Regions from separate parts of the Anabaena sp. UHCC 0399 genome, predicted to be linked through region 2. Evidence: predicted binding sites of a transcription regulator. Region 2 holds the regulator's gene; each other region holds the start of a gene.
The links. Region 2 encodes HrcA, which represses chaperone genes, less so after heat shock. Its sites were predicted from a motif close to TTAGCACTCNNGANTCNNGAGTGCTAA; they were not measured.
Positions count from the first base shown of each region.

Region 1: a site for HrcA is predicted at 2,799-2,825, ahead of groES (co-chaperone GroES). Genes of this name have one in related genera too.
Region 3: a site for HrcA is predicted at 2,287-2,313, ahead of groL (chaperonin GroEL). Genes of this name have one in related genera too.

Region 1 is NZ_JAYGGZ010000020.1:49,037-53,702, reverse strand. Features, by position in the region: gene VB693_RS12930 (Rpn family recombination-promoting nuclease/putative transposase) at 1-618, opposite strand, end outside; gene VB693_RS12925 (response regulator transcription factor) at 1,056-1,733, opposite strand; gene groES (co-chaperone GroES) at 2,845-3,156, shown strand; gene groL (chaperonin GroEL) at 3,264-4,666, shown strand, end outside.
Region 2 is NZ_JAYGGZ010000045.1:6,413-11,078, reverse strand. Features, by position in the region: gene VB693_RS21465 (DUF3352 domain-containing protein) at 1-1,329, opposite strand, end outside; gene VB693_RS21460 (rhodanese-like domain-containing protein) at 1,533-1,892, shown strand; gene hrcA (heat-inducible transcriptional repressor HrcA) at 2,276-3,373, shown strand; gene VB693_RS21450 (DUF2834 domain-containing protein) at 3,386-4,072, shown strand; gene VB693_RS21445 (hypothetical protein) at 4,258-4,666, shown strand, end outside.
Region 3 is NZ_JAYGGZ010000005.1:52,944-57,609, forward strand. Features, by position in the region: gene VB693_RS04065 (heme oxygenase (biliverdin-producing)) at 1-340, shown strand, start outside; gene groL (chaperonin GroEL) at 572-2,254, opposite strand; gene VB693_RS04075 (MraY family glycosyltransferase) at 2,419-3,501, shown strand; gene fabG (3-oxoacyl-[acyl-carrier-protein] reductase) at 3,713-4,468, opposite strand.

The DNA.
Region 1 (4,666 bases), on a different contig from region 2:
AATTTCTTGATAAATCACTGATTCACGCATAATCTCACTCCTTAAGATTCTGCTAATTACATCTTTGTTTAAGACAAGGCCTGCTAAAATCGCAGTTGCTGCTACTATGTTTCTTTGCAGTTTTTGGTCTGTAATTGCCTCAACTGCTTTCGCTACTTGGGTTAATACCATTGTAGGATCTTCAGTCTGACTTAGGACGGCAAAGGGCAACAAACCGGGAGCAGCAATAAACCTATCTGTCGGTTGTTCCCATAGACGTATTACCTCAAACTCATGGTAAGTCGTTTCTAATCTAAAATCTGTTTTAGTGATTAATGGTGAAGCTGTTTTTCTCAAATAAATCACTACTTGACGCATTTGTTTTTGAGGAAAACGGCGATACAACCTCACTCGATAATCTAACATCCGAAAGGGTATATTTTCATCTGCGTCGGTTTGAAACTCAGTATGGAGAACTAAGTCATCTGATTGCATCAATATTAACGAATCAGCGCGAATAGGTTCGTTTGATAATTCTGTAGGGCTAATTTCTGTTAGTTTAGTTGGTGAACCTAGTAACCATGTTGCTAAGTCATCTTTAAAGTTTTCGGCAATAAATTTGCAGATGTTGTCATACATGACAAGTTTAAAGAAATGGGATTACGTATTATTTGGAAATATTATTAGAAATAATATAATTCCCTTAAACTATACGTTCATTTCCGTAGAGTTTTTTTATAATACTTAATTTAAGGTGGGAGTATCCCAGGTTTTAAAATAGAACACAGATGGTTCGCGTGACACATTTACGCCCTTCTGCGTTTAAAAATGAAATGAAACATTGAAGATACTCCCTAATTTGGGTTTGTCTATGATCGCTCTTTTCTCTTTTTACGTACCAAATTTAATGCGATAATACCTACACTTCGACAGGGATAACCACAAAATAAATGAAGATTGGCGACCCCAAGTTTTCACCAATCTACCCTTAAACTACAGGACTTAATAGGTTAAGCTATCAGCTGTCAGCAGTCAGTTCATTATGGTAAAGCTGACGGCTGAAGGCTGATAGCTATTTACGCCATTTGATTTTCAATCGCCCACCGCGCTAATTCAGTGCGGTTGTGGAGATTGGTTTTGCCCAACATATTAGAAACGTGGCTTTCAACGGTACGCTGACTAACATTTAATTCTTCAGCGATTTCTCTGTTAGCTAGACCTCTAGCTACAAACTGCACTACCTTCAGCTCAGTTGGAGTTAATTGCACATCGAAGGGAACTTGGATACGAGAACCGTTTTCTCCTCCTTTGGTTTGGTGTTCCTTCCAACGGATAGTTTGCTTCAGGGAAGATTCTACCTGCGCTACGAGTTCTTCTGGTTCAAAAGGCTTGACCATATAGACATCCGCGCCTTTATTTAGACCTTTAACTCGGTCTGCACTTTGCCCTTTGGCCGACAGGAAAAGGACAGGAATCCAACTGGTGCGTTCGTTTTGCCGGACTTGTTCTACAAAGGTATATCCATCCATTTCCGGCATCATCACGTCACAGATGATCATGTCTGGAACATCATGTTCGAGAATCTCTAAAGCTTCTCGACCATTTTCTGCGGTGATGACTTCATATCCTCTGAATTCCAGATAGTCCTTCACCAGCAAGATGAGGTTAGGGTCGTCATCAATAAGTAGAAGTCGTTTGTGATCTTTCATGCTGGGCTCTTTCATAGCAGTGGCACTTGTCGCGCTTCGATCCATCAAGGTCTTGAATGGTTATCCTTATATGGTGGATTGTTGAGATGTTGTCATTTTTCCCACTTAACTTACCCTTGCTTAACTTGAAGTCTCACAATTAGTTTCCACTTTCTGTAAGACTGCTAGCTCATTAGCAATATTCCAGTAAGGATACGTAGAGCAGTAGTATTTATAATGCGCTATTATATATCCCTTTGAAAGTGGCGGGTGAAAAAACACTGATTAAATAATAATCTTTCTAGTTCACACTAGTTCACTCAGTAAGTGTTGGCTTATGATGACCCTAGGTGTCAAACAACCCGCACTTCCATTGGCTTACTACTCTACAATACCCTGCCGATGTTCAGCCTTAATCTTAAGATGTTTACAAGTAAGTAGGGGAGTTGTTGGCAAAGGATGGGTTAAAAACGCATATTCTTTCACCACCATTATGCCTATCAAGTGTTCTTGGACGATCCGCTCAATAACCTCCGGGTTTGCTTGGCGATACCAGACACTATCCGGGTAGACAACTATTATCTATCTAGAACAACAAACTCGCAAGTAAAAAACTTGTATTTTGTTGCACCAGGTCACTGTATTGTTACTCATCAAGCGGTTCGCTGATTACTGTTCTATACTAATTTCCCCACTTTGCAAATAAAGTTGACCATATAAAAATATTCGTAACTTATGGAAAAGAACCTGAAAAATACTAATAATTAAGGATTTTTACTTACGGAATTAATACGGAGTGTATATACGGGGACTGATAATTTGTAATGGACTTCTCTACGTTCTCTCCGAGAGGCTACGCCAACGCGCAGCGTGTCGGAGACAGACACTCCGTGAACGCTAACGTAATTCGTAATGGGCTACGCTCTAAGCGCAGCTATGCCGCAGGCTTTACGTAATGGACTAACGTCCCGCTCCGCTAACGTAATTGGGCATTTAGGGATAGGAAATATTATCTACCCTAGTCATCTGTCACCTGTCACCTGTCACCTGTCACCTGTCACCTCCTCTCCTACCTAGTTCGGAAACCCGTACATCTGAAAACATTGCCATTGGGGGTTGGTTTTCGATAGATTAGCACTCAGGAGTTGAGAGTGCTAACTCTGGAGAAATAAAAAATATGGCAGCTGTATCTCTAAGTGTATCCACAGTAAAACCTTTAGGCGATCGCGTTTTCGTAAAAGTGAGCGCGTCTGAAGAAAAAACCGCCGGTGGTCTTTATTTACCCGACACCGCGAAAGAAAAGCCCCAAGTAGGTGAAGTAGTCGCCCTTGGCCCTGGCAAGCGTAATGACGACGGTAGCCGTCAAGAATTGGAAGTAAAAGTTGGCGATAAAGTGCTGTACTCCAAGTACGCTGGCACAGATGTCAAGCTCGGAACTGAAGAATACGTACTGCTTTCCGAAAAAGACATTTTAGCAGTCGTGAACTAATTGGGAATGGCGCATAGGTCATAAGAATCAAAACCAATGCCCAATGCCCAACCTCCAATCAATTATTCCAGACCAATTTGACATAACTTCCTGAGATTGAGACACCTATGGCAAAGCGCATTATTTACAACGAAAACGCCCGTCGCGCCTTAGAGCGTGGTATTGACATTCTAGCTGAGGCTGTAGCTGTTACCCTTGGCCCCAAAGGTCGTAACGTAGTTCTAGAAAAGAAATTTGGCGCGCCCCAAATCGTTAACGATGGTGTCACCATCGCTAAAGAAATCGAATTAGAAGATCATATTGAAAACACTGGTGTTGCTTTGATTCGTCAAGCTGCATCTAAAACTAACGACGCAGCAGGCGATGGTACAACCACCGCGACTGTATTGGCTCATGCCATTGTTAAAGAAGGTTTGCGGAACGTAGCAGCAGGTGCTAACGCAATCCTATTGAAACGCGGTATTGATAAAGCTACCAACTTTTTGGTAGAAAAAATTAAAGAACACGCTCGCCCTGTAGAAGATTCTAAGGCGATCGCTCAAGTTGGGTCAATCTCTGCTGGTAACGACGATGAAGTCGGTCAGATGATTGCCCAAGCAATGGACAAAGTAGGTAAAGAAGGCGTTATCTCTCTAGAAGAAGGTAAGTCTGTAACTACCGAATTGGAAATTACCGAAGGGATGCGCTTTGACAAAGGCTATATCTCTCCCTACTTCGCCACCGACCCAGAACGGATGGAAGCGATTTTTGATGAGCCTTACCTGTTGTTGACAGATAAGAAAATTGCGCTGGTACAAGATTTAGTACCAGTTCTAGAGCAAGTAGCTCGCGCTGGTCGTCCTCTGGTGATTATCGCTGAAGATATCGAAAAAGAAGCTTTAGCAACCCTAGTAGTTAACCGTCTACGCGGTGTACTCAACGTTGCGGCTGTAAAAGCTCCTGGTTTTGGCGATCGCCGCAAGGCTATGCTAGAAGATATCGCCATCCTCACCGGCGGTCAATTAATCACCGAAGATGCTGGTCTGAAGCTGGACAACACCAAGCTAGAAAGCCTGGGTAAAGCTCGCCGCGTCACCATTACCAAAGACAGCACCACAATTGTGGCTGAAGGTAACGACGTTGCTGTTAAGGCTCGTGTAGAACAAATTCGTCGTCAACTGGAAGAAACCGAATCTTCCTACGACAAAGAAAAACTCCAAGAGCGTTTGGCTAAACTCTCTGGTGGTGTAGCTGTGGTAAAAGTGGGCGCAGCTACCGAAACCGAAATGAAAGACAAAAAGCTCCGCCTAGAAGATGCTATCAACGCAACCAAGGCTGCTGTTGAAGAAGGTATCGTTCCTGGTGGTGGTACAACTTATGCTCACCTCACCCCAGACTTAGAAGCTTGGGCTAACAGCAACCTCAAAGATGAAGAGTTGACTGGTGCTTTGATTGTCGCTCGTGCATTACCCGCACCTCTGAAGAGAATTGCTGAAAACGCAGGTCAGAATGGTGCTGTTATTGCTGAACG
Region 2 (4,666 bases):
AGCTTCCACTGTGAATGCGGGTCTATCTTGAGCATCAGATTTTTTAGTAGCAGCAATTAATTCTGTCCAAGCAACAACTTTTTGCTGATCCAAACTCAGAGAATTGGTGTTGAGTCCTTGAGAGGAGGCGATCGCATCTAACCGCGCAATCCCTTCTGGAAAACTGTCTTGTTTCTCCGCCACAAAAATCCAGCCAGGAGAAGTTTTTCCATTACGGGGTATGAGTCCTAGCGCATATTCCCCTTGTACCCAGCTAAATACATCCTGTGTCAAGTTAATACCCCAAGCTTTTTGGATGGCTAGTAATGGTTGCTCTAAGCGGGAAATCACATCTGTTCCTGAACCAGAGATAGCTGTTTTGGCTTGTGTCCAGAGTTTGGCTAAATTGCTGTCACCTAAATTATTTAAATGAGAGCCAGAAATTACCAAGCCTGCGGATGGGGGAATGTATTGCAACGCGCCCACAGGTTGAGACAATGGTGAGGATGGAGGCGTAACTTCCGACGTAGTAAAAAAACTAGTCTCTGCTAACAGTCCTTTGGAGTTTAATGTCAGAGATGTAATTTGACTATCGTAAATTGGTTCTGGTAGTTCTAACCCTTGCCATTGCGCCAAGGTGGGAAGATTGAAGAAAGTCACCGCCACAGCACCTTTTGGCAGTTGTTCGATAGCTTTTTGGTATTGGGGAGAACTAGTCAAACTCAAATCAGGTGCTTGGACATTATTAATTGCATCCCGCAGCACTCTAGCATCATTGGCAAACAAAACAAACTGATCTACCACCGCACTAGCTAAGGGTTCTAGCTTTGGTTGTGCATCGTCATAAATGAGCTTTGCACCGTTATATTCCTCCGTTGTGAGGTTTGCTCCCGCTAACACCCGCTTGGAGAATAACAACTGTATAAACTCGCTACTTTTTGCTGGCTTCTCCGTCGCTAGAGCCATCAGATACCCTGGTTGCTTGCCGTTTTCAGGATCGCGGTCAATATCTAGGGTGGTGACAGCCAGTGTAATTTCATTTCCTAGCCAGGGTTGAATATCTTGCCGATAATCTAGACCACTCTGAGCCAATAAACTGGTTTTGAGTTTAGATATTTCTCCAGCACTTTCCAAAGCCTGCAATCGGTCGGGATTTACCAGTAATGACACCGTAACAGGTGCAAGTTTAGACACGAAGATCGCCGCACCAGATTGAGAAGTAGAAGCAATCAGGCTCACTGGACTTTTAGTAAAAAACCAGTAACCAGCTGCGATCGCCACAATCACCAGTGCGATCGCACCAGCTACAATAAAACCAGAGAATGAACGTTGTGTATTTACAGTAGACATATCTAGCACAAAGGTTTACATAATTGGGCATGGAGTATTGGGTAATAGAGTCCTCCCCCTTATCTCGCTACTCAGCACCGGCTAAACGCCGCGCTACCGCTAACATCACTCATCACTCATTACTCATTACTCATCACTCCCTACTCCCCAGTCATCACATTTTCTGTCAACATGAATAATATAGGATTGTTTACAAAAACGACATGACAGGGAATATTTCGGGTCAACCCATAACTCAAGTTAGTGTAGAAGAACTCGCACAACGTCTTGCTAATAATGATGCAAGTATTCAGTTAGTAGATGTACGTGAACCACAAGAATTAGCACTCGCAAAAATTGACGGTTTTGTTAATTTACCACTGAGTGAATTTACCCAGTGGTCAGATCAAATTCCCACCATATTGAATCCTGATGCTGAAACCTTAGTGCTATGTCATCATGGCATCCGTTCCGCCCAAATGTGCCAGTGGTTAGTTGTTCAGGGTTTTACTAATGTGAAAAATATTTCGGGTGGGATTGATGCTTATTCAATCCTAGTTGACAGTTCTATTCCCCAGTATTGAGCAGGGGAGCAGGGAAGCAGTGGGGACAAGGCAGGTAGTCCCTCAATGCTTTTTAATTTTGACCCTTCACTTCGTTCGAGGGCAAGATGCAAGAATTTTGAATTAAATCGCCCCATGCCCGGAAAAATACGTATCTAAGAATACAATTTACTTGATCAATCTATAGAATAATACGGAAAAAGATAAATAACAGTTGGAATTAAAAGTTTTCGACATAAAAGTGTGCTAGACCAATAGCAACTGAATACTTTCACGTTATCTACTAAAATAGAATTAAATATTTATTTCGCTAATTTAATTAGTCAATCTTAAATTTTTAGTATTCAAATTCAAAAACTTTTTTAAAGCTTGAATAAAATTTGCTCTCAGTCAAACATACTCTTATGCAAGTCCAGTTGACAAATCGACAACAGCATATACTTTGGGCAACGGTACGTCACTACATAGCTACAGCAGAGCCTGTGGGTTCAAAAGCTTTGGTCGATGAGTATGACCTGGGCGTTAGTTCAGCCACAATTCGGAATGTGATGGGTGTCCTAGAAAAATCGGGGTTACTTTACCAACCACATACCTCGGCTGGGAGAGTACCGTCTGACTCCGGTTATCGCATCTATGTTGACCAGCTAATTACACCCTCTCTGCGGGACACGATGCGAACGGATACTTTAACCAAAGATGTAGAACAAGCTTTACAACAGCGTCTCCAGTGGGAAGACTGGAGTATGGAAATACTTTTACAAGGAGCAGCACAGATTTTAGCTAGCTTGAGTGGGTGTATTAGCTTGATTACCATGCCCCAAACCCACACAGTAGTTGTGCGACATCTGCAATTAATGCAGATAGAAGCAGGACGAATCATGCTGATTTTGGTAACGGATGGTTATGAAACCCATTCCAAGCTGATGGATTTACCCCCAACCAGAACAGAAACAAAACCCGACTCAGAAGTAATTGATCGGGAGTTGCAGATTGTTTCTAACTTCTTGAATAGCCACTTGCGAGGGCAAAGTCTTCTAGAAATCAGCAATCTAGACTGGAGTAAGTTAGATCGGGAATTTCAACTTTATGGGGAATTCTTAAAAGATTCTGTCGCTGAATTAGCGCGGCGGACTCTTGCACCAACTGCTACTCAAATTATGGTGCGGGGTGTGGCGGAAGTTTTGCGTCAGCCGGAATTTTCCGAACTCCAGCAAGTGCAAACAATTCTCCACCTGCTGGAAGAAGAACAAGAACAACTATGGCGATTAATCTTTGAAGAACCAGAGGGAGAAGAAAGCACCAAATCAAAGGTAACGGTGCGGATTGGCGCAGAAAATCCTCTAGAACCAATTCGCACTTGTACCTTAATCTCTTCTACCTATCGCCGGGGTGCAGTCCCATTAGGGAGTGTAGGAGTTTTAGGCCCAACACGCCTAGATTACGAAAGTGCGATCGCAGTTGTCACTGCTGCTGCTGATTATCTCTCAGAAGCCTTCAGTTAATCACAACAAATCATGGTCAGAAAAATTGCTTTTGGGGTGCTGTGGCTAGGATTCGTCGTTTATGCTTTTGTATTTGCGCCTCCAGACCGTCCCGATAACTTCGAGCTAATCAAAGACCTGTCTATCTTTGAATGGCAAGGCATAAACCCCCTAATAATAGCATTATTTTACCTCATGGGCATCTGGCCGATGATTTACAGTGCGATGCTCTTTATTGATGGTAGAGGGCAAAAAATACCTGCTTGGCCATTTGCAACTGCATCTTTTGGTGTCGGTGTGTTTGCATTGTTGCCTTATTTAGCTTTACGAGAACCCAATCCCCAATTTACAGGCAAAAAGAACGCCTTGATTAAGCTGCTAGATTCCCGTGTGACTGGTGTAGTTCTCACCGTAGCAGCAGCGATTCTAGTCGCCTATGGTGTACTTGAAGGTGATTCCTCTAACTTTGTCCAACAGTGGCAAACTAGCCGCTTCATCCATGTCATGAGTCTAGATTTTTGCTTACTTTCTCTATTATTTCCAGCACTACTAAGAGATGATATGGCGCGTCGTGGTTGGCGAAATCAGCAGTTATTCTGGTTATTTGCGGTGATTCCCCTATTTGGTGCGTTAATTTATTTGTGTGTACGTCCCCCTCTCCAAGAAACAGTAATACTCCCACAGGAAAAATCTCAAATTGAACTGCCATTAAACAGTTGAATGGGGATGTACCAATAAATTTCAAAGTATCAACTATTATTTTCAGGAACAGTTCACCTGTAAAGGGTAGAGATTAATAACATCAAAAGGTAAGATTTCAAAATAAAAAACTACTTACAGCTTGTATGTAGATGGAGTCCTTACTATTCGATAGTTATTAATACTCACATTGCTAGGTAATGAAAGTGAAATATAATCTGCGGATTTTTTTATTATTATTAAGTGTATTAGTAGGCTCTTTTAGCACTGTTATTCATACAGTGGTTGCTCAAGAGATAACTATAAATTCTATCTCAACCCAATCTCATCTTCAACTGCTGAAGCACCCTACAAAATCAGCAACTAAAAACTATAAAAATAGCGAACTTCGAGCATTTTTAACTAGCAAATATGACTATTGGGATGCGCGTGTTTTAGCAGATTTCTGGGGAGAAACTGTAGAAGATGCAAAGGCTAGAATGGGTCGAAAAATTCTCTGGGGAGGAGAAAACATTGCGATTCTAGAACAGTTGCTTGTAGATGCTAGGGTGCTAGCACTACGAGCCGTCCAAACACCCCGTCCTGGCGATTCCAGCCCCTACAAATTTTACCAAG
Region 3 (4,666 bases), on a different contig from region 2:
GGGACAAATTCTCAAGAACATTGCTGTCACAGCAATGAACCTTGGTGATGGACAAGGCACAGCCTTCTATGAATTTGCAGATATTAGCGACGAGAAGGCATTTAAAACTAAATATCGTCAAACTTTGGATGAACTACCTCTTGATGATGCAGCAGGCGATGGCGTTTCGCCCAGCGTAGCTGATCGCATTGTTAATGAAGCAAATGCCGCCTTTGGTATGAACATGAAGATGTTCCAAGAATTAGAAGGTAACTTAATCAAAGCAATTGGTGTGATGTTGTTCAACACCTTGACACGCCGACGCACACGCGGCAACACTGAACTCGCAACTGCTGAGTAAAACCAATTCAAAATTCAAAATTCAAAATTAACAACGGCTGAATTTTGGAGAGTTGGTAAAAGTAAACTTTTGTAAAGTAAGTTTAAGTAAAATTTAGGGGCAGCTTCCCTAGGTTCATCTGCTTTCAGCAGGCGATCGTGGGGAAGTTGCCCCTAATGTTTTGGGACAGGTGACAGGTTATAGGTGACAGGTGACAGAGTAATAAACACCCTGTCACCTGTTCCCTGTTCCCTAGAACATACCCATGCCGCCCATGCCGCCCATACCGCCCATGCCACCCATGCCGCCCATGCCGCCCATGCCGCCCATGCCGGCATCAGGAGGCATAGCAGCTTTTTTCTCTGGTTTTTCCGCAATGATTGCTTCGGTGGTTAAAACCATCCCAGCAATAGAAGCGGCGTTTTGTAAAGCTGAACGTACTACTTTCGCAGGGTCGATAATACCAGCTGCAATTAAGTCTTCAAATTCCCCAGTTGCAGCGTTGTAACCCATGTTGAATGCGCTGTCTCTGACCTTAGAAACGATTACAGCACCTTCTGCACCAGCATTGTCAGCAATTTGACATAAGGGTGCTTCTAAGGCGCGTTTGATAATATCAGCCCCAATTTTTTCTTCTCCCACAAGGCTGTTCTTAATTTCGTCAACCTTTGTAGATAAGTGAATCAAGGTTGTACCACCGCCGGGAACAATACCTTCTTCTACAGCCGCTTTTGTAGCGTTGAGTGCGTCCTCAATTCGCAGCTTGCGGTCTCTGAGTTCGGTTTCCGTAGCTGCACCCACTTTAATCACTGCCACGCCGCCAGCTAGCTTGGCGATGCGTTCTTGGAGTTTTTCTTGATCGTATTCAGAATCAGTTTCTTCTAACTGCTTGCGAATTTGAGTAATCCGTTTTTGTATTTCTGGCTTGGCAGAACTACCAGCAACAATGGTGGTGTTTTCTTTGTCAATGGTGATTTTGCGGGCAGTTCCCAGCATTTCCAAAGTAGCGGTATCTAAGTTGAGACCGATTTCTTCAGAAATCATCTGTCCATCAGTGAGAATAGCAATGTCTTGCAACATGGCTTTGCGACGTTCACCAAATCCAGGTGCTTTAATTGCAGCTACAGCCAATACACCCCGCGCTTTGTTAACTACCAAAGTTGCTAAAGCATCTCCCTCTATATCTTCAGCAATGATCAGCAAGGGTTGACCCAAGCGGGCAACTTTTTCCAACACAGGGACTAATTCTTGGATGCTGCTGATTTTCTTGTCGGTGATCAGAATACGAACATTTTCGTACTCTACTATCATCCGTTCGTTATTGGTGACGAAGTAGGGGGAAATGTAACCTCTATCAATCTGCATCCCTTCCACTACTTCTAGTTCAGTGGTGAGAGATTTAGATTCTTCAACAGTGATTACACCGTCTTTGGTGACTATTGCCATTGCTTCGGCGATCATTTTGCCGACTTCTTCGTCATTGCCAGACGAGACAGTAGCCACTTGAGCGATCGCACTACCTTCTACTGGCTTGGCTACTCTGGCAATTTCTGCTACGAGTGCTTCAGTAGTTTTGTCGATACCCCGCTTCAAGCTGACCGGGTTGCTACCGGCTGCAACATTCTTCAAACCTTCCTTTATCAAGGCTTGCACCAAAACTGTAGCAGTGGTTGTCCCATCCCCAGCTACATCCTTGGTTTTAGAAGCTACCTCTTGAATTAGCCTAGCTCCAGTATTTTCTAAAGGATCTTCTAACTCAATTTCCTTGGCAACAGTGATACCATCATTAACAATTTGGGGTGTACCAAATTTTTTTTCTAAAAGCACGTTGCGACCTTTTGGCCCCAAAGTGATTTTTACAGCATCGGCCAGGGCATTAACACCCCGTTCCAAAGCCCGACGTGAATCTTCATTAAACGAAATAATCTTTGCCATGTTCCCTTTCTCTAGCGTTTCCATTAGACAATTTAGCACTCACTGGTTCAGAGTGCTAAGTACCCAACCGTCTGAGATCACATCTGAAAATCAAAAAAATTGATTAATATACACTTGATGCTCATGTAGGATACTGGCAGTGATGGTTAAATCGGGAGATGAATCTGAACTTCGAGAACTCCCTTAGGTCTATTGGCATTGCTAACCCTAGCGGCACCGGCTGGTTGGCAGTAGTGTTTACGTTTATATTGGCCTGGTTGGTAACTTGGCGTTTAATTCCCACAGTACGTAAATTTGCTTTGCGGGTGGGTTGGGCTGACCAACCAAATGCGCGAAGACTCAACCGAGAACCATTGCCAAATGCAGGAGGTTTAGCTATTTATGCGGGAGTAATTGCCGCATTGGTATTAGCTATCCTTTTACGACCCATTGAACTGCAAAATGTATTAGCTCAGGTATTGACTATTTTACTGGGAGGTTCAATTCTAGTCTTGGTCGGCTTTATTGACGATCAGTTCGGATTACCCCCCTCTGTGCGCTTGTGGGCGCAAATTATCACGGCATTATTACTTTTTGCCAATGGTATTAGCGTTGATGTTCCTCTAGGTACGCCAATTGACTCCATTTTTTCAATGTTGTTGACAGTGCTGTGGATTGTCGGTATTACCAACGCTGTCAACTTGATGGATGGTATGGATGGTTTGGCTGGAGGAATCAGTTTTATTACTGCCATGAGTTTACTAGGGGTTTCTGCTCAGTTTCCCAACCGCGCAGCAGCTACCTTAGTCTTAGCAGCCTTGGGTGGTGCAGCTTTGGGATTTTTGCGCCATAACTTCCATCCTTCAAGGATCATCATGGGTGATGCTGGGGCATACTTTTTTGGTTATGTGTTGGCGGCAACAAGTATTTTAGGTAACCTACAACGTAATACCATATATGCCCTTGGCCCCTCAATTTTATTCTTGTTGTTGCCAGTGCTAGATACAACGCAAGTATTTATCCGCCGGTTATTAGCAGGCAAAAATCCCCTCAGTACCCCCGGTAAAGACCACCTACATCACCGTTTACTCGCTTGGGGATTCTCCCAACGTCGAGCTGCATTTACTCTGTGGTTAATCACTTTATTGTGCAACTTGCTAGCAATGAGAATCCAAGGTATGAGCTTGGCTGTAATGATGACCACTAGCAGCAGCATCATCCTCCTGCTCGGCTTTACAGTTTGGCAAAGGCTACGCCAGCAGCCTTGAGAGTGTTGATTAGGGACTGGGAATTTTAGATTTTAGATTTTAGATTTTGGATTTTGGATTGAATAATCTAAAATCCACTCATTGTAAATCCACTCATTGAAGGGCTGGGGACTGGGGACTGGGTAGAATTTACGACCCGCTAACAATACTCACTCAGCACGGGCTAAACGCCCCGCTACCGCTAACAGCACTCACCACTCACTCACCCTCTCTAAGCCATCACCATCCCACCGTCAACGTTAAACACCTGTCCTGTAATGTAAGCTGCTGCGGGATCAGATGCGAGGAAGCGTACCATCCCGGCAATTTCTTCTGGTTGACCGTAGCGACCTAGGGGGATGTATTTAAGAATTTCATCGGCTTTGAGGTCGTTTGTCATGTCGGTAGCAATGAAACCGGGCGCAACGGCGTTAACGGTAATCCCACGAGAAGAGAGTTCTTTCGCAACGGTTTTAGTAAAGCCAATCACACCTGCTTTAGCCGCACTGTAGTTAGCCTGACCTGGATTACCCATTTGTCCAGCCACGGAGGTAATACTAATAATTCTCCCAGAACGCTGCTTGAGCATGATTTTACTAACGGCACGGGTACATAAAAATACACCAGTCAAATTTAGGTCAATTACAGCTTGCCAATCTTCTGGCTTCATCCGCAAAAGTAGGGTATCGCGGGTAATTCCAGCATTATTGACTAAGATATCAATGCGCTTAAACTTGTCCATGACAGCATTGATGAGGGCATCTACCTGATCAGCTTGGGAAACATCAGCTTGCAGCGCGATCGCTTCACCTCCAGCACCTGTAATTTCTGATACTACTTTGTCGGCAGCATCACTAGAACTAGCATAGTTAACTATTACAGTTGCTCCATAGGTGGCTAATTCTAGTGCGATCGCTCGGCCAATTCCTCTTGAAGCCCCCGTAACAACTGCTACTTGCCCTTTTAAATTTTCACTTAAAACAGCCATGAACTATTCCTCAAAATTTTTAATTACTGCGCTAATTATTTTATGGTGATTTGTACCTAGAACTGATCAGGAATTCAAAATTCAAAAAAGCATTTGATAGCCAAAATCTCTTTCCTAGTCACCAGTTCTCGGTCTCCAATCTATTTCGCAACAATAAAAACAAAATAATGTTACACCGTTTCTAGAAAGCAGACATTA